DNA from 3 places in the Curtobacterium sp. MCLR17_032 genome. Region 2 is predicted to be linked to each of the others. Evidence: predicted binding sites of a transcription regulator. Region 2 holds the regulator's gene; each other region holds the start of a gene.

Region 1 (10,493 bases), 1.8 Mb from region 2:
GACCCGTCGAGCGCCTACATCGGCATCTACAAGTTCGACAAGGACAACAAGCCGGTCTACCAGAGCGCCATCCAGGGCTCGGTCTCGAAGTAACCGCACCAGCACCACGACGGCCCCCGGCAGCAGCAGCTGCCGGGGGCCGTTCGCGTGCACCCGGCACCGGCCGGACAGGGGACGGACGGGAGGCCCGCCCCGCCCCCGTCAGTTCAGGCCGGCTCCGGCACGGGGACACGTCGGGCACTCCGCCGCGCAGCGGTGAACGAGTCGATCGTGAGCAGCACCAGCGCGAACCACACCACGCCGAAGCCGACCCACCGCGAGGGCGACATCGCCTCGTGCTGCACGAGCACCCCGACGAGCAGCTGCATCACGGGGGCGAGGTACTGCGTCAACCCGAGCGTCGACAGGCTGACCCGACGGGCCGAGGACGCGAACAGCAGCAGCGGCACCGCGGTCGCCGGCCCGGTCAGCACCGTGATCAGGACGTGCACGCCGCCCGCACTCGCGAACGTCACGCCACCGGCGAGCCCGGTCACCCCGAGCACCACGAGCGCCCCGACGGCGATCGGCAGCAGCCACACGGTCTCGATCGTCAGCCCGCTCAGGGCGTCGACAGTGCCGCCGACGCGCTTCTTCACCAGGCCGTAGAGCCCGAACGAGAACGCGAGCGCCAGGGAGATCCACGGCATCCGCCCGTAGCCGACCGCGATGACGACGACCGCGACGACGCTGATGCCGACCGCGATCCACTGCAGCGGACGCAGGCGCTCGCGGAGCACCACGATGCCCAGGGCGATGGTGACGAGCGGGTTGATGAAGTACCCGAGGGCCGCTTCGACGGTGTGGCCGGTGGTCGTCGCGGCGACGTACACGGTCCAGTTGACCAGGATGAGTCCGGCGGCGATGCCCATGATCCCCATCACCCGGGGCTGCACGAGCAGGGCACGGGTCCGCAGCCAGGAGCGGGTGGCGAGGATCGCGACGGCGCAGAACACCAGGCCGAAGACGATCCGCCACGACACGATCTCGAACGCGCCGGCGGGGGCCATCGCGGCGAAGAGCAGGGGCATCAGGCCCCAGAGTCCGTAGGCGACGAGCGCCTGCACGACGCCGACGGATGCCTCGCTGCGCGCCGGGCGCGTGGGACTCGGTTCACTCACGGAACCATCCTAGGAAGGCGAGCCGACGTCGGGTGCTGGTGGCGGGCCTCCCGGCAGACGACGAACGCCCCGCCGGCCAGGCCGACGGGGCGTTCGTGGAGCAGGTGTCAGTGCTCGATGACCGCGAGGACGTCGCGGGCGGAGAGGACCAGCAGGTCCTCGCCCGAGTACTTGACCTCGGTGCCGCCGTACTTCGAGTAGATGACCTTGTCGCCGACAGCGACGTCGAGCGGCACGCGGTTGCCGTTGTCGTCGATGCGACCCGGGCCCACGGCGACGACCTCGCCCTCCTGGGGCTTCTCCTTCGCGGTGTCCGGGATGACCAGACCGGACGCGGTGGTCTGCTCCGCCTCCACCTGACGGATGACGATGCGATCTTCGAGCGGCTTGATGCTGACGGCCACGGTGACCTCTTCTTTCTCGGTACGTGTTCGGTACTGACGAAAACCGGGTTGGCACTTCCCTCGGGAGAGTGCCAACCCCAACTGTAGGACGTCACTGGCACTCGGTCAATCCGAGTGCCAGTGCGCCACGGCCGTGTCCGCCGCCTGGGAGGATCAGGGCATGGACGCCGCCGAACTCACCCAGCTGCTGACCCCGGCCGGGATGGACCTGCTCGACCGTACGCCCTCGGTCTCCGACGGTGGCGAGATCGTCCGGGTGGTCTCCCGGTTGCGGGCCGAGGGCCACGACCCCGCCCTGGTGGCGGCGGTCCTGACCCAGGCGAAGCTGCGGCAGAAGGCCCGCGGCAAGTTCGGCGACTTCGCGGCGCGGATGCTCTTCACCGAGGCGGGCCTCGAGCAGGCCACCCGGCTGCAGGTCGCCGCGCAGCACGCCGGGCGCTTCGCCGCCGCCGGACTGCAGCGGGTCGCCGACCTCGGCTGCGGGATCGGCGGGGACGCGCTCGCGATGGCGGCGCTCGACCTCGACGTCACGGCGGTCGACCGCGACGAGGTGACGGCTGCCGTCGCGACGCACAACCTGGCGCCGTGGCCGAACGCCCGGGTCACCCTCGGGGACGCCGCCGCGTTCGACCTGTCCACCGTCGACGGCGTCTGGATGGACCCGGCCCGGCGGACCAGCGGTCACTCCGACACCCGACGCCTGGCCGACCCGGATGACTGGTCACCCTCGCTCGACACCGTGTTCGCGGCGGCCACGACCACCCCGACCGGCGTGAAGCTCGGCCCGGGCATCGACCGCGACCTGATCCCCGACACGGCCGAGGCGCAGTGGACCTCCGTCGACCGGGAGGTCGTCGAACTCGCCCTGTGGTTCGGCCCCCTCGCCCGCCCCGGGATCCGCCGGGCGGCGACCGTCGTCGGCCCGCACGGCATCGCCGAGCTGACCGGCGCCGCCGACGCCGAGGACGTCGAGGTCGGACCGCTCGGGGACTACCTCTACGAGCCTGACGGCGCCGTCATCCGCGCGCGTCTGATCGGGGACCTCGCCCGCTCGATCGACGGCCGGATGCTCTCCGAGGGCATCGCGTACGTCACCTCGGACCAGGCCGTCGTCACCCCGTTCGCGCAGGGCTTCCGCGTGCTCGACACGATGCCGCTCGACGTCAAGCGCCTGGCCGCACGGCTGGCCGCGGACGACATCGGGACCGTGGAGATCAAGAAGCGCGGGGTCGACGTCGACCCCGCCGAGTTCCGCAAGCGGTTGCGTCTGCGGGGCCGTGGTCGCGTGACGCTGGTACTCACCCGACTGGAGGGACGACACACCGCCGTCCTGTGCGAGCGGCTCACCGACGTGGCCGGCTGAGCAGAGCGCCGGGCGGTGTCCCGCGCTCGTCGCGCGCCGGGCGGTGTCGCGCGCCGGGCGGTGTCGCGCGCCGGGCGCTGTCCCGCGGCGCGTTCGTCGCGCGTCGCGGCGGGATCGGTCCGGGTCAGCCGATGAGCGCCCCGACACCACCGCCGGAGCTGTCCCACTCAGACCCGACCGAGCCGGGCGAGGCGGCGATGATCGCGATGAGCGCGATGACGAGCAGGATGAAGAGGCCGGTCAACACCCATCCGCCGATGATGCCGGCGAGCGCCAGACCCCGCCCCTGCTCGCCCGTCTGCTTGATGCGACCGAGGGCGACGTGGCCCATGATCGCGCCGGCCGGGCTCGTCAGGATCAGGAGCGGCCCGAGGACGATGCCGCCGAAGGCGAAGACGATCGACAGGATCGCGAGCGTGCTGGTCGGCCGCGGGGCGTACGGGTTGTGGGTACTGGCCCGGTAGGGATCACCGGCGCCGTACTGCGGCGCCGCGTACGGGTTCTGCTTCGCGTACGGGTCGTGCGCGCCGTACGGGTTCTGCTGAGCGGCACCGTACTGGCCGTACTGCTGCGCCTGGCCGGGCTGCTGCGGCTGGCCGTGCTGCTGCGCCTGGCCGTACGGTGCCGGCTGCTGCGGCCGGCCGTACTGCCCCGGCTGCTGCCAGCCCTGACTCTGCTGCCCGTACGGGTCCTGCCGCGCCTGTCCGGACGTCTCGTCCGGCTTCGATCGGTCGTTCAGATCGGACACGTCGCACCCTCCTGGCAGCCACTCGACCGCCGTACAAGATCTTCCCACAGGCGTCCCTGAGCGGTTCAGGAGACGAGGTCAGACCTGGACGGTGGTCACCGGCAGGGTGGAGTCCGCGGCGATGCCGAGGTCGCTCGGCGCGTGGCCCTCGGCAACGAGCCGTGCCCCGACGGCCGCGATCATCGCCCCGTTGTCCGTGCACAGGTCGAACGGCGGGATCCGCAGGGCGACACCGGCGGCGGCGCAGCGTTCCTCGGCGACCTGCCGCAGTCGGGCGTTCGCGACGACCCCACCGCCCAGGAGCAGCCGGTCGACCCCGGTGTCCCGGCAGGCGTTCAGTGCCTTGGTGAGCAGCACGTCGACGACGGCCTCCCGGAAGCTCGCGGCGACGTCGGCGACGGGGACCTCCCGGCCCTCGTCACGGCAGCGCTCGACCCAGCGGGCGACGGCGGTCTTCAGTCCGGAGAACGAGAAGTCGTAGCGGTGCGCCGCCATGTCCTTCGGCAGCGTCAGCCCGCGCGGGAACCGGATCGCCGTGGGGTCGCCGTCCGCTGCGGCCCGGTCGATCTGGGGGCCGCCGGGGTACGGCAGGCCGAGGAGTCGGGCGACCTTGTCGAAGGCCTCGCCCGCGGCGTCGTCGATGGTCTCGCCGAGCAGCTCGACGTCCCCGACCAGATCCCGCACGAGGAGCAGCGACGTGTGACCACCCGAGACGAGCAGCGCCACGGTCGGCAGGTCGATCTCGGAGCCGTCCGGTCGGAGCACGTCCGCCCCGACGTGGCCGACCAGGTGGTTGACGCCGTACAGCGGCTTGCCGGTGGCCACCGCGAGCGCCTTCGCCGCACCGACCCCGACCATCAGGGCGCCGGCGAGCCCGGGGCCCGCGGTGACGGCGACGGCGTCGAGTTCGTCGAGCGTTACGCCGGCCTGCGCGAGCGCCTGCTGCAGGGTCGGGGTCATCGCCTCGAGGTGCGCACGGGCGGCGACCTCGGGGACGACGCCGCCGTAGCGGGCGTGCTCGTCCATGCTCGACGCGATGACGTTGGCGAGCAGGGTGGTGCCGCGGACGATGCCGACGCCGGTCTCGTCGCAGCTCGTCTCGATGCCGAGCACCAGGGGTTCAGTCGCGCTCATCGAGGGCCTCCTGTCCGATCGGGCCGGGACCGGAGCCCGGACCCGTGGGTACCGCAGGCGCCGCGGGCTCGAGTGCGGCACGCATCACCCACGCGTCGACCCCGTCGGGCTGGTAGTACCGCGGCCGGGTGGCGATGTGGGTGAACCCGAAGCCGGCGTACATCGTCTGCGCGACCGGGTTGTCGGCGCGGACCTCGAGGAAGACCTCGTGCACGCCACGGCGTCCGGCCTCGTCCAGGAGCTCGGTGAAGAGCAGCCGGCCGAGGCCCCGCCCACGCTGCTCGGCGGCGACCGCGATGGTCTGCACGTCGGCGACCGGGTTGCCCGGCAGCGACGACAGGCCCGCGTACCCGACGACCGTGGGCGCGGAGTCGTCGCCGGTGGTCTCGATGACGACGTAGTACCCGTGCGGGGAGTGCAGTTCCTCGGACATCTGCGACGACGACCACGCGTCGGTGGGGAACGAGACGCGCTCGAGCCACATGACGTCGTCGAGGTCCGCCGGGTGCGCCCGACGCAGGCGCAGGCCGTCCGGCAGGGCGAGCGTCACCGGGCGACCCGCTTCGGTGTGCCGGGGACGGTGACGTCGGGCTCCCGCAGGTACACCGGGGTGTCCGCGGCCAGGGGCGTGCCGGAGGCGAGCCGGTCGGCGGCGAGCACCCCGAGCCTCCCGGCCGGGATCGTGACGGCGGTGTGCCGGGGCCAGTCGACGAGGTTGGGACGGGAGGCACGCAGCACGTCGTCCAGATCCGCCGGCCTGGCGAGACCCGGGCCGGCGACGCGGACGCCGTCGGCGTCGTAGGCGCTCCACGCGACCTCGCGGCGGCGGGCATCGGTGAGGACGACGAGGGGGCCGTGCTGACCGGCAGCCACGGCGTCGTGGCTGACGAGCGGGAGGAACGGGACTTCCCGGGCAGCGGCGAACGTGCGGGCGGCCGCGATGCCGACGCGCAGGCCGGTGAACGGTCCGGGGCCCATGCCGGCGACGACTGCCGTGACGTCGGCGGGCGTGATGCCGGCGGCGCGCAGGGCCTCGTCGAGGAACGGGCCGATCACCTCGGCGTGACGACGGGTGTCCTCGGTCTCGCGTTCGGCCAGGACCCGACGGGTCGACGGGTCGACGACGGCGACCGAGGTCCCGGCAGAGGTGTCGATCGCGAGCAGCACCCGTCCATCGTAGGCGCGCACCGGCGCCCGCCCTACGCTGACGGGATGGACCGCGATGCCTTGCTCGAGCACGTCCGGACACTCCGCGGATCGGCACGGTCGCCGCTCGTCGTCGGGGTGTCCGGCCACTGCGGGTCCGGCAAGTCGACCCTTGCCCGTGCGCTCGTCGACGCGCTGCCCGGGGCGGTCCGGATCCGGGGTGACGACTTCCTCGATCCGACCCGTTCTCACCGGCGGTCGACGGACTGGGACGGGGTCGAGCGCCTGCGGCTCGCTGCCGAGGTCCTCGAGCCGCACCGCGCCGGTCGGGCGAGCACGTTCCGCCGGTTCGACTGGTCCGCCCACACGCTCGGAGCACCGGAGCCGTTGCCGACCACCGACCTGCTCGTCGTCGACCTGATCGGGCTCTTCCACCCGGAGGTCCGGGGGCTCCTGGACCTGGCGGTCTGGTGCGACGTCGACCTCGACGAGGCAGCCCGGCGAGGGATCGCTCGGGACCGCGAACTCGGACGCTCGCATGACGACCTGTGGCGCGACGTCTGGATCCCGAACGACCGCGACTTCGCCGAGCGTTTCGCCCCGCGGGAGTCCGCAGACATCCGGTACCGCTCGCGGGTTCGACGGTCGGACATCCGCATGCCCGGAGACGGGTGAACCCGCCGTGACCCGAGGGACTACGACGGCTTCCAGAACCCGAGCAGCCGTTCGACTGCGGGACTGTGCATCGACAGTAGCGTGCCTGGGTGATCCCGCCTCCGACGCTCTGACACGGTGGAGCGACCGCCAGCGTGGTTCGCGCTGAGCGACCGCACTCGGGCCGCCGGCCACGAGGACTGTCGCTCAGCGCGAACCTCAGCCCGCGACCGCTCACAACCGCGGGTCGACCGCCTCCGACTCCATCGCCAGCACCCCGAACACGGCCTGGTGCACGCGCCACAGCGGCTCCCCCTCTACGAAGCGCTCGAGCGACTCCAGCCCGAGGGCGTACTCGCGGAGCGCCATCGACCGCTTGTGCCCGAGGTCCCGGTCCTTCAGGCGCGCCAGGTTGCCCGGCTCGGTGTACTCCGGCCCGTAGATGATCCGCAGGTACTCCCGTCCGCGGACCTTCACTCCCGGCTGCACAAGCCCCTTCGGCCCGCGGGTCAGGTTCGACTCGGGCTTCACGACGGCACCCTCGCCCCCGGCGCCGGTGAGGTCCTGCCACCACTCGGCCCCGGCCGCACGGCTCGTCTCGTCCCGCACGTCCACGAGCAGCGACCGGGTCGCCCGCACCACGTCGGGCGCGGCGGCGGCCAGGCGGTCGGCGACCGCCATGTGCCAGCCGTGCGTCCGGTCCGCGAACGTCCGTCCCCGGGCGGCCAGGACCTGGAACGGCGCGAACCGCACGTCGTCGAGGCCGGTCGCGGGGTCGGCGTACCGGCGGTAGGACTCGGTGTAGGCGGTGGCGTCGACGGCGCGCTGCTGGGTCCGGGCCAGCAGGTCGGTGACGTCGATGCCGCGGTCACGTGCTGCGGCGAGCGCGGCCAGGGCGTCCGGGAACGCCCCGCCGGCAGCGGCACCGACCTCGGCGTACCAGTCGCGGATCATGCCCTCGGCCTTGACCGCCCACGGCAGCACCTCGCCGTCGAGCAGCAGCCAGTCGGTTTCCAGTTCGTCCCAGAGGCCGGCTGCCTCGACCGCTGCGTCGAGCCGTCCGAGGAAGGTCCGGGAGTCGGCGGCGTCGAAGAACGCCCGGCCGGTGCGGGTGGTCACGACGCCGTTCCAGTCCGCCGGCGCCCCGAAGCGGTCCGGGTCGCGTGCGAGCAGCACGGTGCCGCGGGAGCCCATGTGCTTCTCCTCCATCCGCACGTGGTCGACGCCCTGGCCCCGGTAGTACGCGAACGCCTCGTCCGGGTGCTCCAGGTGGTCGGGGTGCGCCGAGGTCGCGACCGGGCTCATCGTCGGCGGCAGGTACGGCAGCCAGCGCGGGTCGACGGCGAACCGGCTCATCACCTCGAGGGCGCCGGCCGCGTTCTCGGCACGGATGCCGATCCGACCGTGATGACGGGTCTCGACGATCTGCTTGCCGGTGACGTCCTCGATCGGGAGCAGCCCGGGGACGCGGCGCGGTGCGGCGGGGCCGGCCACGGGCCTCCCGGCCGGACTGGAGGCACGCCCCACCTCCGCACCGTCGGCACCCGTCATCGACGTGCCCGGTCCGCGCAGCGGCTCGAGCGGCTTGGCGGCGGCGTAGTGGACCCGCTCGGCGTCGACCTGGACGACCTCGCGCTCGGGGTAGCGGAGCGCGGAGAGCTTGCCGCCGAACACGCACCCGGTGTCGAGGCACATCGTGCCGTTGATCCACTCGGCGTCGACCGTCGGCGTGTGGCCGTAGAGGACCGTCGCCTTCCCGCGGTAGGCGTCCGCCCACGGCAGGCGGACGGGCAGGCCGTACTCGTCGCTCTCCCCGGTGGTGTCGCCGTAGAGCGCGAAGGACCGCACCCGGCCGGAGGCCCGGCCCTGGTACTGCTCCTTCAGCCCGGCGTGCGCGACGACGAGCCGGCCGTCGTCGAGCACCAGGTGGCCGACAAGCGCGCGGCAGAACTCGCGGACCTCGTCGCGGAAGGTGTCCGGTTCGGCGGCGAGCTGGGCGAGGGTCTCGGCGAGCCCGTGCGACGTCTGGACCTTGCGACCGTCGAGCGCACGGACGAGCTTGTCCTCGTGGTTGCCGGGGACGGCGAGGGCGTGGCCGTTCCGCACCATGCCCATCACGAGCCGCAGGACCCCCGGGGAGTCCGGGCCGCGGTCGACCAGGTCGCCGAGGAACAGCGCCTGACGGCCCTCCGGGTGCACGGCGTCGACGGGTCGGCCGAGGTCGTCGCGGACCAGGGTCCAGCCGAGCCGGCCGAGGAGCGTCTCGAGCTCGGAGCGACAGCCGTGCACGTCCCCGATCACGTCGAAGGGACCGTGCTCGCCGGTGCGGTCGTTGAGCAGGGGCTCGCGGACGATGGTGGCGGCGGCGATCTCGTCCTCGCCGTGCAGCACGTGGACGCGGCGGAACCCCTCCTTGCCCAGGGCCTTGAGCCCGCGGCGGAGCTGCCCCTGCTGGCGTCGGATGACCTCGGGGCCGAAGTCCCGACCGGTGCGGGCGGCGTTCCGGGCGATGCAGACCGACTCGGGGGCGTCGAGGACGATCGCGACCGGCAGCACGTCGTGCTCGCGGGCGAGCTGCACGAAGTCGCGACGGGCCTCGGCCTGCACGTTCGTCGCGTCGACGACGGTGAGCAGTCCGGCACGCAGTCGCTGGGCGGCGATGTGCTTCAGCGCCTCGAAGGCGGCGGGGGTCGCGGCCTGGTCGTCCTCGTCGTTCGAGACGAGGCCCCGGAAGAAGTCGCTGGACAGGGTCTCGAAGCGACCGAAGTGCTGCGCGGCGAACGTGGACTTGCCGGAACCACTCGTGCCGACGAGCAGCACCAGGGACATGGTGGGGACGGTCAGGGCGGTCATGCGGCGGTGCCTCCGGTCGTCGGGCTGGTGGTCGTCGAGCTGGTGGTCGTCTGGCCGCCGGTCGTGTGGCGGCGGAACAGGGCGAGCTGGGTGGGTGGGCCGACCTCGGGGTCGTCGTCGCCCACGGGTCGGTGCTCGACGGTGTAGCCCTGCCGGTCCCCGACGGCCTGCGCCCACGTGCGGAACTCGTCGCGCGTCCACTCGAACCGGTGGTCCGGGTGCCGGAACCGACCGGCCGCCAGCGAGGCGAAGCGGACGTTGTGCTCGGCGTTCGGGGTGGTCACGACGACGGCGGCGGGCCGGGCGGCCTGGAACACCGAGGCCTCGAGTGCCGGCAGCCGCTCGGGGTCGACGTGCTCGACGACCTCCATCAGGACGACCGCGTCGAGGCCGGCGATCCGGTCGTCGGAGTACGTGACCGAGGACTGCAGCAGCCGCACGCGGGCCCGCTGCTCGTCACTGACGTCGTCGAGGCGCAGGCGCCGCTCGGCCCGTGCGAGTTCGCGGGGTGCGACGTCGGTGCCGATGATCGTCGTGAAGGAACGGTCGGCGAACAGGTGTCGGAGCAGGGCGCCCTCGCCGCAGCCGACGTCGGCAACCGTGTGGGCCTGGACGTCGGCGAGCGCCATCAGGACGGCCTCGGCGCGGCGGCGGTACAGCGGTGTCTCGGGCCGATCCGTCGCCCCGTCGTCGTCCGCCGGCGCCTCGTCGACGGGCGCGTCCACCGAACCACCGTCCCCGGCCGTGCCGTCGAGCCCGAGCAGTCGTCCGGTCGCGTCGTCGACGAGGGACCGCTGGTGCGCGAGCGACCGGGTCGTGATGAGCTCGCGGAGCGGGTGCTCGGCCAGCCACCCCTCGCCGCGACGGAGCAGCATGCCGACCTCGTCGTCGCCGACCCAGTAGTGCTTGGCGTCGTCGAGCACCGGCAGCAGCACGGTGAGCTGGCGGAGCGCGTCGGCCAGCCGGACCCGGCCACGCAACCGCAGCCCGACGGTGGCGGCGTCGCCCCACTCCGGACGGGTGTCGTCGAG
Region 2 (10,493 bases):
CGCACGTCGCGCGTGGGCCGAGGACCGCACCGACTACGGGCCGAACGGCGGCATCCCGCAGCTGCGGCACGCGATCCAGGACAAGCTCCGTCGCGAGAACCGCGTCGAGGCGGACCTCGAGCAGATCTGGGTCACGGTGGGCGCGACCCAGGCGCTGTTCACCGCGATGACGCTCGTGCTCTCGCCCGGCGACGAGGTCCTGGTGCCGGACCCCGGCTACACGACCTTCACGATGAACGCCCACATCATCGGTGCGGACCCGGTGCCGTACCAGCTGTCGCCGGCGCACGGGTTCGAGCCCGACCTCGCGGCCCTGGAGGCGCGGATCACCGACCGCACGCGCGCCATCATCGTGAACTCCCCGTCCAACCCCCTCGGCACCGTCTTCGGCGAGCAGACGCTGCGGGACCTGTTGGCGCTCGCGAAGCGCCACGACCTGTGGGTGATCAGCGACGAGGTCTACGAGTACTTCACCTACGGCACCCGGCACGTCAGCCTGGCGTCCCTCGACGAGGACGACCGGGTCTTCTCGGCGTTCTCCTTGAGCAAGACGTACGCGATGACCGGGGTGCGGGTCGGCTACCTCGTCACGCCGAAGGGCCTCGGCCCGACGATGCGGACCGTGCAGGAGTCGATCATCAGCTGCGTCGCGGAGCCCGACCAGTGGGCGGCCCTCGCGGCGATCGTCGGCGACCACTCGTCGGTGCAGGACGCCCGCGAGCACTACCGCGAGAACCTCGAGATCGCAACCGGGGTACTGGACGCCGCCGGCATCCGCTACAACGACCCACAGGGCGCGTTCTACCTGTGGATCGACGTCTCGCACGCCACCCAGGGTGACGTCGCCGAGTGGGCCCTGGCGTTCCTCCAGCGCGAACGGGTGGCGGTCGCGCCGGGCAGTGCGTTCGGCCGGACCGGTGAGGGCTGGATCCGGGTCTGCCTGGCGGCGTCGGCCGAGGACCTGCGTCACGGACTCGGCGCGCTGCCGGTCCCCACCGCCGGAACCCACGCGACGGACGCCCCAGCGACGGACGCCCGAGCGACCGACGCCCGAGCGACGGACGCCCCAGCGACCGACGCCCCGGCGACAGGCGCCTGACCAGGGTCCGCCCGCCCGGTGCGCGCCGCCGAGGCGTGAGCATGGGACAATCGACGGACCGTCCGACCCACCCCGAGGAACCGTGAGCCCACAAGCATCTGCGCCGCTCGAGCCCGCCTCGACGCCGGCCGCCGCGATCCGCAACTTCTGCATCATCGCGCACATCGACCACGGCAAGTCCACGCTGGCCGACCGCATGCTCTCGATCACCGGCATCGTCGAGGACCGGGCGATGCGCGCGCAGTACCTCGACCGGATGGACATCGAGCGCGAGCGCGGCATCACCATCAAGTCGCAGGCCGTCCGCATGCCGTGGGAGCTCGACGGTGAGACCTTCGCGCTGAACATGATCGACACCCCCGGGCACGTCGACTTCTCGTACGAGGTCTCCCGCTCCCTGGCCGCGTGCGAGGGCGCGATCCTGCTCGTCGACGCCGCGCAGGGCATCGAGGCGCAGACACTCGCGAACCTGTACCTGGCGCTCGAGAACGACCTCGAGATCATCCCGGTCCTCAACAAGATCGACCTGCCGGCAGCCGAGCCGGAGAAGTACGCCGCCGAGCTCGCGCAGCTCATCGGCGGCAAGCCGGAGGACGTCCTCCGCGTCTCCGGCAAGACCGGCGAGGGTGTCGCCGAACTGCTCGACCGCGTCGTCCGCACCGTGCCGGCCCCGGTCGGCACCGTCGACGCCGCACCCCGCGCGATGATCTTCGACTCGGTCTACGACAGCTACCGCGGTGTCGTCACCTACGTGCGCATGATCGACGGCTCGATCAAGCCGCGCGAGAAGGTCCAGATGATGTCGACCAAGTCGACGCACGAGATCCTCGAGATCGGGGTGTCGAGCCCCGAGCCGACCCCGACGAAGGGCCTCTCGGTCGGCGAGGTCGGGTACCTCATCACCGGTGTGAAGGACGTCCGCCAGTCGAAGGTCGGCGACACGGTGACGAGCGCACTGCGTCCGGCGACCCAGGCCCTGCCCGGCTACACGGACCCGAAGCCGATGGTCTTCTCGGGCCTGTACCCGATCGACGGCAGCGACTACCCGGTGCTCCGCGAAGCGCTCGACAAGCTCAAGCTCTCCGACGCCGCGCTCGTCTACGAGCCCGAGACCTCCGTCGCGCTGGGCTTCGGCTTCCGCTGCGGCTTCCTCGGCCTGCTGCACCTCGAGATCATCACCGAACGGCTGTCGCGCGAGTTCGCCCTCGACCTCATCACCACCGCCCCGAGCGTGGTCTACGCGGTCACGACCGAGGACAACGAGGTCACCGAGGTCACGAACCCGTCCGAGTTCCCGACGGGCCGCATCCTCGAGGTCCGCGAGCCGATGGTCCGTGCCGCGATCCTGGCGCCGAAGGACTACGTCGGCGCGATCATGGAGCTCTGCCAGCAGCGCCGCGGCTCCCTGCTCGGCATGGAGTACCTCGGTGAGGACCGGGTCGAGATCCGCTACGAGATGCCCCTCGGCGAGATCGTGTTCGACTTCTTCGACCAGTTGAAGAGCAAGACCCAGGGCTACGCCAGCCTGGACTACGAGCCCACCGGTGACCAGGCAGCCGACCTCGTCAAGGTCGACATCCTGCTGCAGGGCGACCAGGTCGATGCGTTCAGCGCGATCGTGCACCGCGAGAAGGCGTACGCGTACGGCACGCTGATGACCGAGCGGCTGCGCAAGCTCATCCCGCGCCAGCAGTTCGAGGTCCCGATCCAGGCCGCGATCGGCGCCCGCATCATCGCCCGCGAGAGCATCCGCGCGATGCGCAAGGACGTCCTGGCGAAGTGCTACGGCGGTGACATCACCCGCAAGCGCAAGCTCCTCGAGAAGCAGAAGGAGGGCAAGAAGCGCATGAAGACGATCGGCCGGGTCGAGGTCCCGCAGGAGGCCTTCATCGCCGCCCTCTCCGGTGACGTGGAAGAGAAGAAGAAGTGAGCCGCGGACACCAGCACCGCACGGCGCTGACCTACGGTGCCGTCGGGGCGACGCAGGCGTCGGACCTGATGACCTACCCGCCGGAGGGCTTCGTGCCCGCCGAGTCCCGCGCACGCATCGGGCACGGCGACCAGCGGTTCGAGACCGCCGTCATGCAGGCGCTCACCTGGCAGATCCAGGAGCGCAGCGGCATGGGCGTGCACGTCGAGGACACGCCCGAGGACGACGAGGTCCGCTACAACCCGGTGACCTTCGACGAGCAGGGCGTCCCGATCGCGCCGGCTTCGATCGGCACGCCCCGGGTCGAGAAGACCACGCCCGACGGCACCCCGCTCATCACGGCGGGCACCACGGCGACGCTGACGATGCACGCCTTCGGGCAGACGGTGCAGGCACCGGTCCGGGTCGTCGCGATCATCGACGAGCGCGACCGCAAGGGCTTCGCGTACGGCACGCTCGACGGCCACCCGCTCTCGGGCGAGGAGTCATTCGTCGTCGAGCGCACGCCGGACGGCTCGGTCTGGCTGCAGGTCCGCCAGTTCTCGCAGCCAGCCAGTCGCAAGTGGCGCTTCGTCGCGCCGTTGCTGCGCCGCCAGCAGCGGGTGATGGCGGAGAAGTACCTCGCCGCCCTGCGCGGCGACTGACCCGACGGCGTGACCGGTCCCGGTGACCGGTCACGTGCCTCCCGGCCTGGAGGCCCGCCCCGCGCCCGTCAGGCAGCCGCGCGCCCGTCAGGCAGCCGCGCGCCCATCAGGCAGCCCCGGGCCCGTCAGGCAGCCCCGGGCCCGTCAGGCAGCCCCGCGCCCGCCGGCCTGCTCAACCGAGCGGCGCCAGCCCCGCGATCGCCTCCTCGATGAGTCCCGCGTCCTGGACGCAGTCCCGCGCGACGGCCACGGCGCTCGTCGCCCGCAGCGCCGCCACGTCGTACGCGCCGGTCGCGACCGCGACGAACGGGATCCCCACCGCGTCGGCGGCCTCGCCGTCCCGCGGGGTGTCGCCGACGATGACCGCCCGGGATCCGGACAGCGCCGCAGCCGCGACGGCGGTGACGCCGGCCCGCTCGACCTCGGTGTCCCCGAAGTACGAGTGCTCCCAGTCGAAGACGTCCACGTCGAAGCCGGCGCCGAGCAGCTTGACGCGGGCGCGGTAGGCGGAGTTGCCGGTCAGCAGGCCGTTCCGCCACCCGAGGTCGGCGAAGCGCCGGACCAGTGCGAGGGCACCCGGGGCGGGGGTGCGGCGGTCGCCGGACCGGTGCCGTTCCTCGGACAGGTCGCGGAGGTGGCCGCTGACGGTCGGGACCAGGCCGTCGTCGAGCCGGTGGGCGCGGACGTGCTCGACGATGATGCCGGCGTCGGTCCGACCGTGCTGGTGACCGACGAGCTGCGGGAGGTCGCGGCCGAGCGCCCGTTCGAGCGCCAGGTGGTACAGGTTCCCCGGAGACGCGGCGTTGCGCACGAGGGTGCCGTCGATGTCCCAGAGGACCGTGGTGGTGACCGGCTGGTGCTCCATGCCGTCCATGATGACGGACAATGGTCTCCATGCCGAGTGCTCTCCCGATCGCCGATCCCGCTCCGTCGGACGGACTGGTCGCACCGGCACCCGGAGCGGGCGACGTCCCGTTCGGCGTCTACGTGCACGTGCCCTTCTGCCGGGTGCGCTGCGGCTACTGCGACTTCAACACGTACACGGCGTCCGAGCTGCGCGGGGTCCGGCGTGACGACTACGCCGGCCACGCCCTGCGGGAGATCGCGTTCGCCGACCAGGTGCTCGAGCGCTCCGGCGTCCCGCGCCGCCCCGTGTCGACCGTGTTCTTCGGCGGCGGCACCCCGACGATGCTGCCGGCGTCCGACCTGGCGATGATCCTCCGGGCGATCGACGACACCTGGGGGATCCTGCCCGGGGCCGAGGTCACGACCGAGGCGAACCCGGACTCCGTCGACGCGGACTCGATCGCGACGCTGCAGCGTGCCGGTTTCACGCGGATGAGCTACGGCATGCAGTCCGCGGTGCCGCACGTCCTCGCGACCCTCGACCGCACCCACGACCCCGAGCGGGTGCCGGTCGTGGTGGACCTGGCGAAGCAGCAGGGCCTCGACGTCAGCCTGGACCTCATCTACTCGACGCCGGGCGAGTCGCTCGACGACTGGCGCACCTCGCTCGACGCGGCGATCGCCTGCGCCCCGGACCACGTGTCCGCGTACTCGCTCATCGTCGAGGACGGCACCGCGATGGGTCGTGCCGTGTCCCGCGGTGAGCTGCCGGCGCCGGACGACGACCTGGCCGCCGACATGTACGAGCTCGCCGACCAGGTCCTCGGCGACGCCGGGTACGACTGGTACGAGGTCTCGAACTGGTCGCGCGGCCCCGAGCACGCCAGTCGGCACAACCTGTCCTACTGGAAGGGCCACGACTGGTGGGGCATCGGCCCGGGCGCGCACTCCGCCGTCGCCGGCACTCGCTGGTGGAACGTCAAGCACCCGGCCGCCTACGCGGGCAAGGTGCTGCAGGACGTGTCCCCGGCCGCCGGCCGCGAGACCCTGGACGACGAGACGCGCTACGTGGAGCGGGTCCTGCTCGCGGCGCGGGTCCGCGGTGAGCTGCGGGTCGACGAGCTCCGCCAGGAGGCCCGTGGTCGCGTCGCCGGCCTCATCGCACGTGGTCTCGTGGACGGCCGGGCGGCGCTCGGGGGGACGCTGGAGCTGACGCTGTCGGGCCGCCTGCTCGCCGACGCCGTGGTGCGGGACCTGCTCGACTGAGCGGACGGGGAGCGCTGCACGTGCTCCCTACTGCACGTGCTTCCTACCGCTTGATGAACTCGATCGAGAGCGGGTAGCGGTAGAACTGCCCCTGGTTCGCCGCGAGGGCGGCCAGGACGCCGAACACGATCGACACGATCCCGGTGGCCGCGATGACCAGGATCCCGATGCCGAGCACCGAGGTCAGGACGCCGGCGAAGTAGGCGATCGCCATCGTGATGTGGAAGTTCAGCGCCGCACGAGTGTGCTCGCGGACGAAGTTCCCGCGGTCGCGCAGGACGAAGTAGGCGATGACCGGCACCAGGACGTTGGAGAAGATCCCGCCGACGTGCGTCAGCGTCGCCCAGAGGCGCTGGTCCTCGGGGCTCATCGGCTGCGGGGGTCGGTAGCCGGACGGGTACTGGTCCCCGGGCTGCTTTCCGCCGCTGTACTGCCCACCGGGGTACTGGCCTCCCGGGTACTGCCCACCGCCGGGTCCGTGTCCGTCGCTCATGCCCGCAGCGTACCGAGACGCCCGTGGAGAAGTCCCGTCTCGTCGGCGGTCGGGCGTAGGATCAGCACTCGGCAGGTGAGAGTGCCAGCGGGTACGGATCGACACGAGCGGAGGGAACCGATGGTCAGCGAACGGAGCCTCGAGGTCCTCAAGGCCATCGTGCGCGACTACGTGGCCTCCCGCGAACCCGTCGGCTCGAAGACCATCGTCGAACGCCACGCCTTCGGCGTCAGCGCCGCGACGATCCGCAACGACATGGCGCAGCTCGAGGACGAGCAGCTCATCATCGCCCCGCACACCTCGTCCGGCCGGGTGCCCACCGACAAGGGCTACCGGGTGTTCGTCGACCACCTGGCCGCGGCCCGACCGCTCTCGGGGGCGCAGCGCCAGGCGATCGAGACCTTCCTCGGCGCCTCCAACGACCTCGACGACGTCCTCACCCGCACCGTCCGGCTGCTCAGTCAGCTGACGAACCAGGTCGCACTCGTGCAGTACCCGACGATGGGCCACGCACGGGTCCAGCACGTCGAACTCGTCCGGCTCGCCGACACCCGGTTGATGGTGGTCCTCATCACCGACACCGCCCGGGTCGAGCAGCGGGTCATCGAGACCGACGTCCCCTTCGACGAGTCCGCGCTCTCCGAGCTCCGCACCCTGGTCAACGGCGCGACCGTGGGCCTGCTGCTGCAGGACGCCCCGCGGGCCCTCCGCGAGATCCCCGGTCAGCTCCGGCCCGCGGTCCAGCCGCTCGCCGGCGTCGTGGTCGCGAGCCTGGTCGAACAGGTCGCCGCGAACCGGCAGGACCGCCTGCTGATGGCCGGTGCCGCGAACCTGGCGAAGAGCGAGCAGGACTTCTCCGGCGGGCTCTTCCCCGTGCTCGAGGCGATCGAGGAACAGGTCACCCTGCTCCGGTTGTTCGGCGAGATGCAGGTCGACGACATCGCGGTGGCGGCGAGCATCGGGCGTGAGAACGCCGAGTACGGTCTCGACGCCACGAGCATCGTCGCCGGCGGCTACCTGGCCGCCCGCGGTGAGATCGCCCGACTGGGCGTCCTCGGTCCGACCAGGATGGACTACGGCACGAACATGGCCGCGGTCCGTGCGGTCGCCCGCTACCTGTCCCGGCTGCTCGGCGAGAACTGACCGCCGGACACCCCTCCACCCCGTCCACCCACGCACCCCCTGAGGAACACTTGGCAGACCACTACGACGTCCTCGGCGTCCCGCGCGACGCCTCCGACGCCGACATCAAGAAGGCGTACCGGCGGCTCGCTCGCGAACTGCACCCGGACGTGAACCCGAGCCCCGACGCCGCCGAACGCTTCAAGGACGTCACGCACGCGTACGACGTCCTCAGCGACCCGGAACAGCGCCGTCGCTTCGACGCCGGCCCCCAGGACGGCGGGTTCGGCGCCGGTGCCGGCGGGTTCAGCGACATCTTCGACGCCTTCTTCGGCGGCGGGGGTGGCGGTGGCGGCCGGGGGACCGGTCCGCGCAGCCGTGCCGAGCGCGGTGGCGACGCCCTGCTCCGGCTCGAGGTCGACCTCGACGAGGTCGTCTTCGGCACGCACAAGGACCTCGAGGTCGACACCGCGGTGCTCTGCGACACGTGCGGCGGCTCCTGCTGCGCACCCGGCACGAGCCCGCAGACGTGTGACATCTGCGGTGGCTCCGGCCACATCCAGCGCCAGGTCCGCTCGCTGCTCGGCAACGTCGTGACGAGCGCCCCGTGCGGCACCTGCCGCGGTTACGGCACCGTCATCCCGAACCCGTGCCCGACCTGCCAGGGCCAGGGCCGCGTCCGTGCCCGTCGCACCGTGCCGGTCGACGTGCCCGCCGGCGTCGATTCGGGCCTCCGCCTGCAGATGCCCGGTCAGGGCGAGGTCGGCCCCGCCGGCGGTCCGGCCGGCGACCTGTACCTCGAGGTCCGGGTGCGCCACCACGACGTCTTCAGCCGTGACGGCGACGACCTGCTCGCCACGCTCGAGGTCCCGATGACCGACGCGATCCTCGGCGCCACGACGACGATCGACGGGCTCGACGGCCCGGTCGAGCTCGAACTCCGGCCCGGTGTGCAGAGCGCCGACGTCCTGGTCATCAAGGACCGCGGCGTCACGAAGCTCCGCGGCTCCGGTCGCGGTGACCTCAAGGTCGGCATCCAGGTCGTCACGCCCAGCAAGCTCTCGCACAAGGAGCGGCAGCTGGTCGAACAGCTCGCGAAGTCCCACAAGGCCGGTGCCCCGCAGCTGTCCCGCTTCCAGCAGGGCATGTTCGGCAAGCTCCGCGACCGGTTCTTCAACTTCTGATGGCTTCGCTCTACCTCGTCGACACCCTCGACGACGTGACGGTGGGCGGCCAGGTGTCGCTCGACGGCGCCGAGGGTCGCCACGCCGTCAAGGTGTCGCGGGTCCGCGTCGGTGAGCAGCTCCGGCTCTCGGACGGCCGCGGCACGGTCGTCGCCGGCACGGTCGCGTCGGTCGGCAAGGACTCGCTCCTGCTGACCGTCGCGTCCGTCGGCGTCGAGCCGGCGCCGCGTCCGTCGCTCACCCTCGTGCAGGCGCTCGCCAAGGGCGGCCGTGACGAGATGGCGGTGCAGGCCGCGACCGAGATCGGTGTCGACCGGGTCGTGCCGTGGTCCGCGGCGCGCAGCGTCTCGCGCTGGGACGGCCCGAAGGTCGAGAAGGGTCGCGCCCGGTGGGCGTCGATCGCGCAGGAGGCCGCGAAGCAGGCCGTCCGCGCGCGGGTTCCCGACGTCGTCGCCCCGGTGACGACGGCGCAGCTCGCCGGTGGGGCCGGAGCGGCAGCCGCGGACGACGGCCAGGAGGCCCGGCGCCAGTTGGTCCTGCTCGAACCGACCGCCTCGGTGCGGCTCGCCACCTGGGAGCCACCGACGGACGTCGACGAGATCGCCCTGGTGGTCGGACCCGAGGGCGGCATCGAGCCGTCCGAGCTCGAGCGGCTCGAGGCGGCCGGCGCGGTCCGGGTCCGGCTCGGCGACTCCGTGCTCCGGACCTCGACCGCCGGACCTGCGGCGCTGGCCGTCCTGCAGGCCCGCCTCGGCCGCTGGTGAGCCGGTCCGGCGTGGATCGGAGCATCGGGGCGGACCGGGAAGGCGCGGCGTCGGTCGCGCGTTCTACGATGGTGCCCATGACCAGCACCGAGCCCAGCGTCTTCACGAAGATCGTCGCGCGCGAGATCCCGGCGACCATCGTCGCCGAGGACGACCGCGTCATCGCCTTCGAGGACATCGCCCCGAAGGCACCCGTCCACGTGCTGGTCGTGCCGAAGACCCAGGCGTACGCGAACGTCGGCGAGCTCGCAGCCGCCGACCCCGATCTGCTCGCGCACGTCGTCCAGACCGCCCAGCGCATCGCCGACGAGCGCGCCGGCGGACAGTTCCGACTCGTGTTCAACACCGGCGAAGCCGCCGGTCAGACCGTGTTCCACGTGCACGCGCACGTACTCGCAGGAGACCTGCAGGAAGGCACCCTTGCCAGCTGACGAACCAGCCACCACCGAGCCGCAGTCGGCCTCGGAGCCCGTCTCGACCTCCGAACTCACCGTCGACGGCATCGCGATGGTGCAGTTGCTCGGACCGCAGGACCGCCTGCTGAAGACCGTCGAACGCCAGTACCCCGCGGTCCGGGTCCTGGTCCGCGGCAACCAGGTCACGCTGGCCGGACCGGAGCGCGACGTCACGCGTGCCCGGGCCCTGGTCGACGAACTCGTCGGCATGGTCCGCCGTGGGCAGGACATCGGCCAGTCGGACATCCCGACCTCGGCGCGCATCATCGACGAAGAGCGCAGCCCGTCGAACGTGTTCGGCACCCCGATCGTGTCCAGCCGGGGCAAGTCGGTGCGTCCGAAGACCGACGGCCAGCGTGCCTACGTCGACGCCATCGACGAGAACACCATCACGTTCGGCATCGGCCCGGCCGGTACCGGCAAGACGTACCTGGCGATGGCGAAGGCGGTGCAGGCCCTGCAGCGACGCGAGGTCTCGCGCATCATCCTGACCCGTCCCGCGGTCGAGGCTGGCGAGCGGCTCGGGTTCCTGCCCGGCACGCTGACCGACAAGATCGACCCGTACCTCCGCCCGCTGTACGACGCGCTCAACGAGATGATGGACCCCGAACTGGTCCCGAAGCTCCTGGCCGCCGGCACGGTCGAGGTCGCCCCGCTGGCGTACATGCGTGGCCGCACGCTCAACGACTC
Region 3 (10,493 bases), 1.6 Mb from region 2:
CCACCTCCCACGCCATCATCGACGCCTTCGTGGCCGGCGGCGGCACCTTCATCGACACGGCCGACGTGTACTCGGGCAACGAGTCCGAGCGGATCATCGGCCGTTGGCTGCAGGCCCACCCGACCGAAGCCGAGCAGGTCGTCCTCGCCACCAAGGGCCGCTTCCCGCAGGGCGACGGTCCCAACGACCTCGGACTGTCGCGCCGGCACCTCCGTGTCGCCCTCGACGCCTCGCTCGAGCGGCTCGGCGTCGAGCACATCGACCTCTACCAGATGCACGCGTGGGACGCCCTGACCCCGATCGAGGAGACCCTGCGCTTCCTCGACGACGCCGTCTCGGCCGGCAAGATCGGCTCGTACGGGTTCTCGAACTACCTCGGCTACCAGGTCACGAAGGCCGTCTACGAGGCGAAGGCGCACGGCTGGGCACCGGCCGTCACCCTGCAGCCGCAGTACAACCTGCTGGTCCGCGACATCGAGCACGAGGTCGTGCCCGCCTGCCTGGACGCCGGCATCGGCCTGCTGCCGTGGTCGCCGCTCGCCGGTGGCTGGCTGTCCGGCAAGTACCAGCGCGACGAGGCCCCGACCGGCTCGACCCGTCTGGGGGAGGACCCGAAGCGCGGCATGGAGGCGTGGGAGGCCCGCAACGCCGACGAGCGCACCTGGCAGGTGCTCGATGCGGTCTCGACCGTCGCCGAGGCGCACGGGGCCTCGCGCTCCCAGGTGTCCCTCGCCTGGCTGCTCGCCCGGCCGGCCGTGACGAGCGTCATCCTCGGCGCCCGGACCGTCGAACAGCTGCAGGACAACCTCGGCGCCGCGGACCTGGTGCTCGAGGACGCCGAACTCACCGCGCTCACGGACGCCAGCGCACCCCGGGTGGACGACTACCCCTACGGCACGGCCGGGGTCGCGCAGCGCGTGCGGAAGATCAGCGGCGGACGCTGATCCCGCGCCGGTGCGAGGCCGTCCCCGCGCCGTCGCGGGCGCGGCAGGCCCCGGGTCCGTCGCGGGCCCGGCTGGCCCTGCGTCCGGTGCGGCCCGCCGGATGATGCGGGAAACCGCTGATGTCGTCCGGCGGCGTGGACCCGGTGGTCCTGCGGGTGTCAGGATCGACACACGGCCGGCTGGTTACCGCGCCGAGCGCCCGGAACACCCCTGATCCGTGTTCCACCCGCGCCGGAGCCCCGAGCGACCTGGTCGCTCGGGGCTCTGCTCATGCAGACGCTCTTGCCGTGTCGGCGTTCTTCCCACGTCGGAACTCCTCCCGTGTCGGAGCTCTTCCCGTGTCCAAACGCCGGCGCGTCGGACCGTCGTCGGGAGTCCGCTCCGGGGCCGCAGGTCGTACCCTCGACCAGTGGTCCGACGAGCATGCAACCGATGACGCGCTCCCCGCTGGCGACGTCGGGGTCCCGGGCGACGACGGGGTCTGTCGCCACGCCGATGAGTCGCCTCCGGACCGCACTCCTCGCCGCGCTCGTGCTGGTGCTCGCCACCGCGGTCGCCTGGTCCCGCCTGGACCCCGAGCAACGCGCCACGCTGTGGGCCGAGGACGGCCGGGACTTCGTCTCCGAGTACTTCGTCGACGGACTCGGGGCCACGCTCTTCCGGCCCTTCGGCGGGTACCTGCAACTCGTCCCGCGACTCATCGCAGCAGTGAGCGGCACCATCGCCGGGCCGGAGCACCTCGCACAGACCGTCACCCTCCTCGCCTGCGCCGGCGTCGGCGCGGTGAGCGCACTGCTCTACCTGTACAGCCGGACCGTGCTGCGCACCCCGGTGGCACCGTTCCTGCTCGCCGCCGTGCCCCCGCTGATCCCGACCGCGCCACGTGAGGCGCTCGGGACGATGAACAACCTGCACTCGTTCCTGCTGCTGCTGGTCCCCGTGGTGCTGCTCGCCGTCCCCAGGTCGTGGTGGACGTCGGCCGGCACCGCCGTGCTCGTCGTCGCCGTCGTGCTCAGCGACACCCAGGCCCTGCTGTTCGCCCCGCTGCTCCTGGCCGGAATCCGGGACCGCCGGAAGTGGCCCGTGGTGGCCGCGTTCCTGGCCGCCGGAGCCGCGCAGGTCGCCACCGTCGTCGCGTTCCCCCGACCAGCCATCAGCTACGGCACCTCGGGCCCGGTGACGATCGCGGACGTCGTCGTCGGCTTCGTGTCCGTTCCGCTCACCACGGTGTGGACGACCCGGCTCGATGCGGTGTCCACGATGATCGCCGACGCCGGGACGGCACCGGTCGTCGCCCTGACCGTGGTGTGCGTCGCCGTGGCCGTCGCCGCGATCGTGGCCGGGCAGGCCGGGCACCGCTGGCTCGTGTCCGCGACCGTCCTCGGTGCCGCCGCGCTCTGGGCAGCCGCACTGCTCGTCACCCCTGCCGACGGGTTCCTCTTCACGCAGGGCCTCGCGGACCACGTCGCGCACTTCGGCCCGATCCGGTACGCCACCGTCAGCTCGGGCTTCCTGCTCCTCGCACTCGTGGTCACCGCGGACGCGATCTGGGGGCGGCACCGGCTCCGTCGCGCCGTCGCGATCGCTCTCGCCGTCGCCGTGGCACTGACGCTCGTGGTGCACCACCACGACACCGGCCACGCGGGGCGGTCCGACGGGCCGACCATCACCTCGCAGGTCCCCGCTGCCCGCGAGGCGTGCGCGAGCGGGAACCGCAGGACCGTGGGACTGCGGCAGGCGCCGGACCGGTCACCGTGGGTCGTGACGCTGCCGTGCGAGTACCTCGAGCGGCGCTGAACTCAGCGGGGGCCACACCAGACGCCACCAGGGGCGCTTGCGTTCGTAGGGCCGGCAGCGGGACTTGAACCCGCAACCCCCGTATTACAAGTACGGTGCGCTACCAATTGCGCCATGCCGGCTGACCCGCCCATCGTACCGGCAGGCCGGGGTGTGGCACACGACGACGGCGCCCGGACCGGAGTCCGAGCGCCGTCAGCGGTCCTGCTCCGCGCCTACTTCTCGGCCGAGAAGTTGAGCGAGACCGAGTTCATGCAGTAGCGGTCGCCCGTGGGGGTCCCGAAGCCGTCCGGGAACACGTGGCCGAGGTGGCCGCCGCAGTTCGCACACCGGACCTCGGTGCGGGCCATGCCGAGGGACTTGTCCTCGATCAGCTGCACCGCCGCCGGGTCGACCGACTCGTAGAACGACGGCCAACCGCAGCCGGAGTCGAACTTCGTGCCGCTCTTGAACAGCTCCGCACCACACGCCGCACACGTGTAGACGCCGGCGCGCTCCTCGTCGAGGAGTTCACCGGTCCACGGGCGCTCGGTGCCGGCCTGGCGGAGCACGGCGTACTGGTCCGGCGAGAGCTCCTCGCGCCACTGGGCGTCGGACTTGTCGACGTTGTATGCCATGTGCGTACCTCCTGGTTCCGACCGGAACGGGTGTCGACCGGTCATCGTGCGTCGCTGGACTAAACTCCGCGGGATGTCCGGTCATTCCGTCCACCGTGCCCGCTGGGAACACCTGACGACCGACGAACTGTACGACATCGTCCGGCTGCGGAACCGGGTGTTCGCCCTCGAACAGCGCGTCACGGCCGAGGACTTCGACGGCCGCGACCGCGACCCGGACACCGAGCACTGGTGGACCGAGCAGCGGCTGACCGGTGACACCGAGACCGTGGTCACCGGGTACCTCCGCCTGGTCCGGCCGGCCGCCGCCGAACCGCACCCCGCCGACAGCGCCGCACCGACCCGGGTGATCGGCCGGGTCGCCACCCACCCGGACCACCGCGGACAGGGCGTCGCCGGCCGGCTCGTCGCCGCCGTCCTCGCCGAACACGGACACGAGGCGTTCGTCCTGCACGCCCAGCAGTACGTCGCCGCGCTCTACGAACGCCACGGCTTCGTCCGCTTCGGCGCACCCTACGACGAGGCCGGCATCACCCACGTCGGCATGTACCGCCCGGCCTCCTGATGGACACCCGGCAGCGCTACCGCACCTACGCAGACCGGATCGCGCCCGTCTCACCCGCGTACGGAGCCTGGGCTCGCTCCCTCGACGACGACCTGGTCGCGCTCCTCGAGGAGGTCCCCGCCACCCAGCGACAGCCGGAGCTCCTCTTCGCGGTCGCCCGACGCCTCGGCGCCGACCCGACGGACGCCGGGTCGCTCCGTGCCCTCGGACGGGAGGCCCGCCCCGCCCTGGTCGCAGCCCTCACCACCGCCACGGTGCAGGCCAACGACCCGCGCCGGCTCGCCCCCGTCGTGCCGGTGTTCGCCGCGCTCGCCGCAGCCACCGGCCGACCGCTCGGCCTGCTCGACGTCGGCGCCGCAGCCGGGCTCTGCTCGATCCCGGACCGGGTGACGCTCGACCACCGGCAGCGCGACCGTCCGGACGGAGCACCGAGTCCGCTCGTCCGGGTGCACACCGCGGTGCCAGGTCCCGCCGTGCACCTGGTCGCCGACGTCACCGGGACGCCTCCAGGACCGGCAGCGCGGCCGATCCGGATCGGGGCGCGGGTGGCGCTCGACCCGAACCCGATCGACCCCGCGGCGCCGGGAGCACTCGAGCGACTCGTCGAGGCCGTCCCGCCCGAGGCGAAGGACCGGACCGCCCTGATGGCGGAGGCGTTGCGGGCGACGCTGGTGGAGCCTCCCGTCCGGATCCGTGGCCGCGTGCCGGAGGACCTGGACCGCGCCCTCGACGCCCTGCCGGACGGCTGCGAGCCGGTCGTCATGACCACCGGGACCCTCGTGTACGTGCCGGGTGCCGGGCGACAGCAGCTCGTCGACCGCCTGCGTGCGCGGGGCGTGCGCTGGGTGGCGCTCGAGCGGACCGGGATCCTCGCCGGGGTCGCGGCGACGCTGCCGCCCGACGTCGACCCCGCCGATCCGGACGCGTTCGCGACGCTCTCCCTCGACGGCCGGGCGCTCGCCGTGTCCGACGCGTTCGGCACCCGGGTCCGGTGGTTCGGCCGGACGCTCGGCTGAGCGGGTTCCGCGACAGTCCAACGCCGTGCCAGGGTCGACCTGCCGAGCGCCCCTACGATGTGCGAGACCTGCAACCCGTCCGCGATCGGAACCAGTGTGACCGCCCTCCCCACCGACGAGCTCACCGAGCTCGCCAAGCACGTGCTCGCGTTCGAGCACGAGCGGGCACGGCACGACCGGACGAAGGAAGCCGAGATCCGCGTCGAGTTCGACTGGTCGCCGACGCGGTACTACCAGGTGTTGAACCGGGTGATCGACTCACCGGCGGCCCTGGCGTACGACCCGCAGCTGGTCACCCGGCTGCAGCGTCTCCGCCGGGCCCGGACGAGCGCCCGCGCTGCCCGCAGTTTCGTCGCGCCCCCGGCCGACCACGAAGGACGTGAAGAGGAACGATGACGAGATTCCCGCGAGACCGGTTCGACGACGTCACCGACGGCCCCCGGGTCGGCGCGCACCGTGGTCCCGCCCGTCGGGGTGGCGGCTGGGTCGTGTTCGCCTGGGCGGCCCTCGCCACCGGCGTCCTGGTCGGTGTCGGCGTCCTCGTGCTCGCCCTCGCCAACGGCAGCGTGCAGTTCACCGAGGGCAGTGGTGGGGCCACGTCGGCACCGTCCGCGTCGGCGACCTCGACCCCGACCAGCAGTGCCTCGGCCGGGTCGGAGCCGTCCGGTGGAGCGTCCTCGCCGGCGGCCGCGGCCGCTTCCCCGACCGACCAGGGCGCGACCACCCTCGTCGTGCTGAACGGCACCTCGACGACGGGGCTCGCGGCGAACGCGTCGACGAAGCTCACCGGCGCGGGCTGGAAGGTGACGTCCACGGGCGACGCCGGCACGACCGGTTCGACGCAGACCATCGTCTACTACCAGCAGGAGTCCCAGGCGGCGCTGGCCGAGGGCATCGCGAAGTCGCTCGGCACCTCGGCGGTGCAGCGGTCGTCGGCCTTCCCGAACGCGGACGTCTCGGTCGTCCTCGGGGCGGACTACGCCGGCTGAGATCCCCGTTCCGCGGCCCTGTGTTTCCGGCACGTTGCGGATCGTGGATCGCTGCGTGAAATACGTGTCACACCCCTTGCCGAAATCGTGACACTCGGTCAGAGTCACCAGTGGTCACCCCGTGTTCGCGACAGGTCCTCACTTCGAGGAACGGCTGCGGAAGCGGGCGAGGCGACAGCGCTCTGACCCGATGACGCCATTTGCGATGGTGTCGTCGTTCGCACCAGCAGTACCGCAGGGAGCAAGGAACATGGCCAACGGAACCGTGAAGTGGTTCAACGCCGAGAAGGGCTTCGGCTTCATCACCGTGGATGGAGGGGGCCAGGACGTGTTCGTGCACTACTCGGCCATCGACATGAGCGGCTACAAGGTCCTCGAAGAGGGCCAGGCAGTGACGTTCGACGTCGGGACTGGGTCGAAGGGCCCGCAGGCAGAGTCGGTCCGTCCGGCCTGAGTCGCCGAACCGCTCGCGAACGCGTCGTCCCCGTCGGGGGCGGCGCGTTCGTCATGTGGCGCTGCCGTGATGTGGGTGGCCGCTGCGGGCCGGGCCGACCTGTGGAAGCGGGGCGAGCCTCCAGACTGTGTTGCACTCTCGGGTGGCGAGTGCCAGAATCGGGCTTGGCACTCGGTCACACTGAGTGCCAGAACGACCCCGATGACGACGTCCGGGAGGGACGAAGAACTCACATGGCAAAGATCATTGCTTTCAACGAAGAGGCCCGACGCGGCCTCGAGCGCGGCCTCAACCAGCTGGCCGACGCCGTGAAGGTGACGCTCGGCCCGCGCGGCCGCAACGTCGTCCTCGAGAAGAAGTGGGGCGCCCCCACGATCACGAACGACGGTGTCTCCATCGCCAAGGAGATCGAGCTCGACGACCCGTACGAGAAGATCGGTGCGGAGCTCGTCAAGGAGGTCGCCAAGAAGACCGACGACGTCGCCGGTGACGGTACGACCACCGCAACGGTGCTCGCCCAGGCACTCGTCCGTGAAGGCCTGCGCAACGTCGCGGCCGGCGCCGACCCCATCTCCCTGAAGCGCGGCATCGAGAAGGCCGTCGCGGCCGTCTCCGAGCAGCTGCTCGCCGACGCCAAGGAGATCGAGACCAAGGACCAGATCGCCGCCACCGCGTCGATCTCGGCCGCTGACCCGACCATCGGCGCGCTCATCGCCGAGGCCATCGACAAGGTCGGCAAGGAAGGTGTCGTCACCGTCGAGGAGTCGAACACCTTCGGCACCGAGCTCGAGCTGACCGAGGGCATGCGCTTCGACAAGGGCTACCTGTCGCAGTACTTCGTCACCGACCCCGAGCGTCAGGAAGCCGTCTTCGAAGACGCGTACGTCCTGATCGTCAACTCGAAGATCTCGAACATCAAGGACCTCCTGCCGGTCGTCGACAAGGTGATCCAGGCGGGCAAGCAGCTCCTGATCATCGCCGAGGACGTCGACGGTGAGGCCCTGGCCACGCTCGTCGTGAACAAGATCCGTGGCATCTTCAAGTCCGTCGCCGTCAAGGCCCCGGGCTTCGGCGACCGTCGCAAGGCCATGCTGCAGGACATCGCGATCCTCACCGGCGGCCAGGTCATCTCGGAAGAGGTCGGCCTCAAGCTCGAGAACGCGACGCTCGACCTCCTCGGTCGTGCCCGCAAGGTCGTCATCACCAAGGACGAGACGACCATCGTCGAGGGTGCCGGCGACGCCGAGCAGATCGCCGGCCGCGTCCGTCAGATCCGCTCCGAGATCGAGGCGACCGACTCCGACTACGACCGCGAGAAGCTCCAGGAGCGCCTCGCGAAGCTCGCCGGTGGCGTGGCCGTCATCAAGGCGGGTGCCGCGACCGAGGTCGAGCTCAAGGAGCGCAAGCACCGCATCGAGGACGCCGTCCGCAACGCGAAGGCAGCCGTCGAAGAGGGCATCGTCGCCGGTGGTGGCGTCGCCCTCATCCAGGCCGGCAAGGTCGCGCTCGACGGTCTCTCGCTCGAGGGCGACGAGGCGACCGGCGCGAACATCGTCCGTGTCGCCATCGACGCGCCGCTCAAGCAGATCGCGCTCAACGCCGGTCTCGAGCCGGGTGTCGTCGCTGCTCGGGTCCGCGAGCTCGAGTCCGGTTGGGGCCTCAACGCCGCGACCGGCGAGTACGTCGACCTGATCGCCGCGGGCATCATCGACCCCGCCAAGGTCACGCGATCGGCGCTGCAGAACGCTGCTTCGATCGCCGGTCTGTTCCTCACGACCGAGGCCGTCGTCGCCGACAAGCCGGAGAAGAACCCGGCCATGCCGGCCGGCGACCCCACGGGTGGCATGGACTTCTAGTCCGGACCTGCTCGGCAAGGGCCCTCGTACGCTTCTCGTGCGGGGGCCCTTCCGCGTGCCCGGCGGCCTGCGGCCGGCGCCCTGCGGCGGCGGCCGAGGTCGCACGAACTGCCGCCCGCCGCGTCCCGAGGCGGCACTTCGTGCGACCTCGGTGGAGAGTCCGTGGCGTGTCGTGCGACTTGAGGACTGTGCCACCGGTGGGCCGGCGGGCCGGCATCTCCACCGTCCGATCGTCGAGGTCGCTCGAACTGCCGGCAGGCCGAGCGGCCTGCGGCACGTCTCGCGACCTGGATGCGCAGGCTGCGGCGCGTCTCGCGACCTCGGGAACGCTCGACCGCGCGGTTCGCGAGTGCGCGACTTGCAGGCTCCTGCACTGGAGGCTCACATCACGTCGTTCTCCACAGGGAACGGGAGCCGTCGGCTCGGTCCGCCGCCGCGTTCCCGAGACTGTCGAGATGGTGCAGCCACGACCCCTCCCGAGCCCGTTCGACGCGCAGCCCTTCCGTGTTCGCGACGCGCTGTCCTCGGGCCTCGACCCAGGACGACTTCGTCGCCGCGATCTGCAACGACCCGTCCACGGGGTCCGCGTCGGTCGCGGGTACGAGGGGACGCTGGTGGACGCGCTCTCACTCGTCCTTAGAACCGACCAGTTCTTCAGTCACACCACGGCGGCGCGCCTGTGGGGAGCACCGCTGCCCGGGCGGGAACAGGATCGGAACCACGTCTCCACGGCCGGCCGCGGATCGCTGATGCGCCGCCCGGGCGTGACCGGCCACCGGGCCCGAGCGGACGCCCCGATGACCACGGTCCGAGGAGTCCGGTGCAGCACCCCGGAACAGGCCTGGTGGGAGTGCGCTTCCGTGCTCGGGCTCCGTGATCTGGTCGCGGTCGGTGACCACCTCGTCGGGAGGAGCGCTCTGACCACCATCGACGGGCTTGCCGCATCGATCCGTCCGGGCCACCGTCACGTCCGCGTGGCACGAGCCGCCATCGAACTCGTCCGCGCCGGGTCGGAATCAGCGATGGAGACATGGTTCCGGCTCGCCTTGGTCGACGCCGGATTCCCGGAGCCCGTGCTCAACCTCGACGTCGAGGACCCTTCCGGGACGTTCCTCGGTCGTGTGGACATGGCGTGGCCCGAGTACCGGATCGCCTTCGAGTACGACGGTGACCACCATCGCGACCGCGAAGTGTTCCAGCACGATCAACGGCGCGACAACGGTTTCGTCGTCAACGGATGGCTCGTCGTGCATGCCACTGCCCTCGACGCGTCCCGTCCGGCACTGGTCTTCGAGCGACTCCGCCAGGCGTTCGCGGTACGGCGGCGGAGTCCAGCGCGAGGCTCTGCGTCAGCATCGTGAGTCGACTTCACCGCGACGCGGGGCGGTCAGGCTCGGCGAGGTCGCACGACAGGCCGTCAGGCGGACGCCCGGGTCGCACGGAGTGCTGCTCGCGACGGGGGTGGGCGGCAGTTTCCGCGACCTGGGCGGCGGGCGGTGGAAGGGCCTCCCGGCCGAGGGTGGCAGGGCGCAGTTGGCGAGGTCGCACGACAGGCCACCAGGCGAGCGCCCGGGTCGCACGGAGTGCTGCTCGCGACGGGGGTGGGCGGCAGGTCCTGCGACCTCGACGACGGGCGGTGGAAGGGCCTCCCGGGCCGCTCCCCATGAGGTCGCACGACAGGCCGTCAGGCGGGCGTCCGGGTTGCACGAAGTGCAGCTCGCGACGGGGGCGGGCAGCAGTTTCCGCGACCTGGACGGCGGGCGGGCCCCCGGCCAGGGCCAGGGCCAAGGCCAAGGCCGAGATGCGACCGGCGGGGTTGCACGACATGCCGTCTAACCGGCGCCGAGGTTGCACGAAGTGCCGCCTGGAGCGGGCTACCGCGGCAGTTCGTGCGACCTCGGCGCGGGCGGAGGCGGAGGTGCGCCGACCGTCAGGACAGGGCGGGAGTGGCGGGCGCGCCCTCGCGCGGCAGCAGCGGCAGCCACACGCGGAAGGTGGCACCGCCGCCCGGGGTGTCGAACACCTCGACCGACCCGTGGTGCGCGTGCACGATGCCCGACACGATCGCGAGTCCGAGGCCCGAGCCGCCGGTGTCCCGCGCGCGCGAGGTGTCGGCACGCCAGAAGCGCTGGAAGATCTTATCGCGCAACTGCGGCGGGATGCCCTCACCGTGGTCGATGACGTCGATGTGGGCCATCTCGCGCTCGTCGTCCACGCCGATGCCGATCTCGATCGGGTCGTCGTGCTCGGTGAAC

The links. Region 2 encodes HrcA, which represses chaperone genes, less so after heat shock. Its sites were predicted from a motif close to TTNGCACTCGNNNNNNNCGAGTGCNAA; they were not measured.
Region 1: groES (co-chaperone GroES) is a predicted target of HrcA. The motif match lies at 1,659-1,685, and genes of this name have one in related genera.
Region 3: groL (chaperonin GroEL) is a predicted target of HrcA. The motif match lies at 6,547-6,573, and genes of this name have one in related genera.

What each region holds. Positions count from the first base shown of each region.
Region 1 covers NZ_CP126268.1:3,323,901-3,334,393, forward strand. Annotated here, with positions in the region: gene DEI97_RS15730 (ABC transporter substrate-binding protein) at 1-93, shown strand, start outside; gene rarD (EamA family transporter RarD) at 207-1,160, opposite strand; gene groES (co-chaperone GroES) at 1,268-1,564, opposite strand; gene DEI97_RS15745 (class I SAM-dependent methyltransferase) at 1,725-2,927, shown strand; gene DEI97_RS15750 (DUF4190 domain-containing protein) at 3,052-3,675, opposite strand; gene tsaD (tRNA (adenosine(37)-N6)-threonylcarbamoyltransferase complex transferase subunit TsaD) at 3,754-4,809, opposite strand; gene rimI (ribosomal protein S18-alanine N-acetyltransferase) at 4,796-5,359, opposite strand; gene tsaB (tRNA (adenosine(37)-N6)-threonylcarbamoyltransferase complex dimerization subunit type 1 TsaB) at 5,356-5,976, opposite strand; gene DEI97_RS15770 (uridine kinase family protein) at 6,022-6,630, shown strand; gene DEI97_RS15775 (polynucleotide kinase-phosphatase) at 6,844-9,462, opposite strand; gene DEI97_RS15780 (3' terminal RNA ribose 2'-O-methyltransferase Hen1) at 9,459-10,493, opposite strand, start outside.
Region 2 covers NZ_CP126268.1:1,534,237-1,544,729, forward strand. Annotated here, with positions in the region: gene DEI97_RS07195 (pyridoxal phosphate-dependent aminotransferase) at 1-1,099, shown strand, start outside; gene lepA (translation elongation factor 4) at 1,182-3,029, shown strand; gene DEI97_RS07205 (DUF1990 domain-containing protein) at 3,026-3,673, shown strand; gene DEI97_RS07210 (HAD family hydrolase) at 3,846-4,538, opposite strand; gene hemW (radical SAM family heme chaperone HemW) at 4,568-5,785, shown strand; gene DEI97_RS07220 (DUF4870 domain-containing protein) at 5,829-6,278, opposite strand; gene hrcA (heat-inducible transcriptional repressor HrcA) at 6,399-7,421, shown strand; gene dnaJ (molecular chaperone DnaJ) at 7,472-8,584, shown strand; gene DEI97_RS07235 (16S rRNA (uracil(1498)-N(3))-methyltransferase) at 8,584-9,348, shown strand; gene DEI97_RS07240 (histidine triad nucleotide-binding protein) at 9,426-9,779, shown strand; gene DEI97_RS07245 (PhoH family protein) at 9,769-10,493, shown strand, end outside.
Region 3 covers NZ_CP126268.1:3,167,469-3,177,961, reverse strand. Annotated here, with positions in the region: gene DEI97_RS15115 (aldo/keto reductase) at 1-944, shown strand, start outside; gene DEI97_RS15110 (hypothetical protein) at 1,377-2,741, shown strand; tRNA gene DEI97_RS15105 (tRNA-Thr) at 2,791-2,863, opposite strand; gene msrB (peptide-methionine (R)-S-oxide reductase MsrB) at 2,957-3,358, opposite strand; gene DEI97_RS15095 (GNAT family N-acetyltransferase) at 3,432-3,923, shown strand; gene DEI97_RS15090 (DUF2332 family protein) at 3,923-4,939, shown strand; gene DEI97_RS15085 (DUF3263 domain-containing protein) at 5,036-5,335, shown strand; gene DEI97_RS15080 (LytR C-terminal domain-containing protein) at 5,332-5,928, shown strand; gene DEI97_RS15075 (cold-shock protein) at 6,179-6,382, shown strand; gene groL (chaperonin GroEL) at 6,616-8,238, shown strand; gene DEI97_RS15065 (endonuclease domain-containing protein) at 8,694-9,599, shown strand; gene DEI97_RS15060 (sensor histidine kinase) at 10,169-10,493, opposite strand, start outside.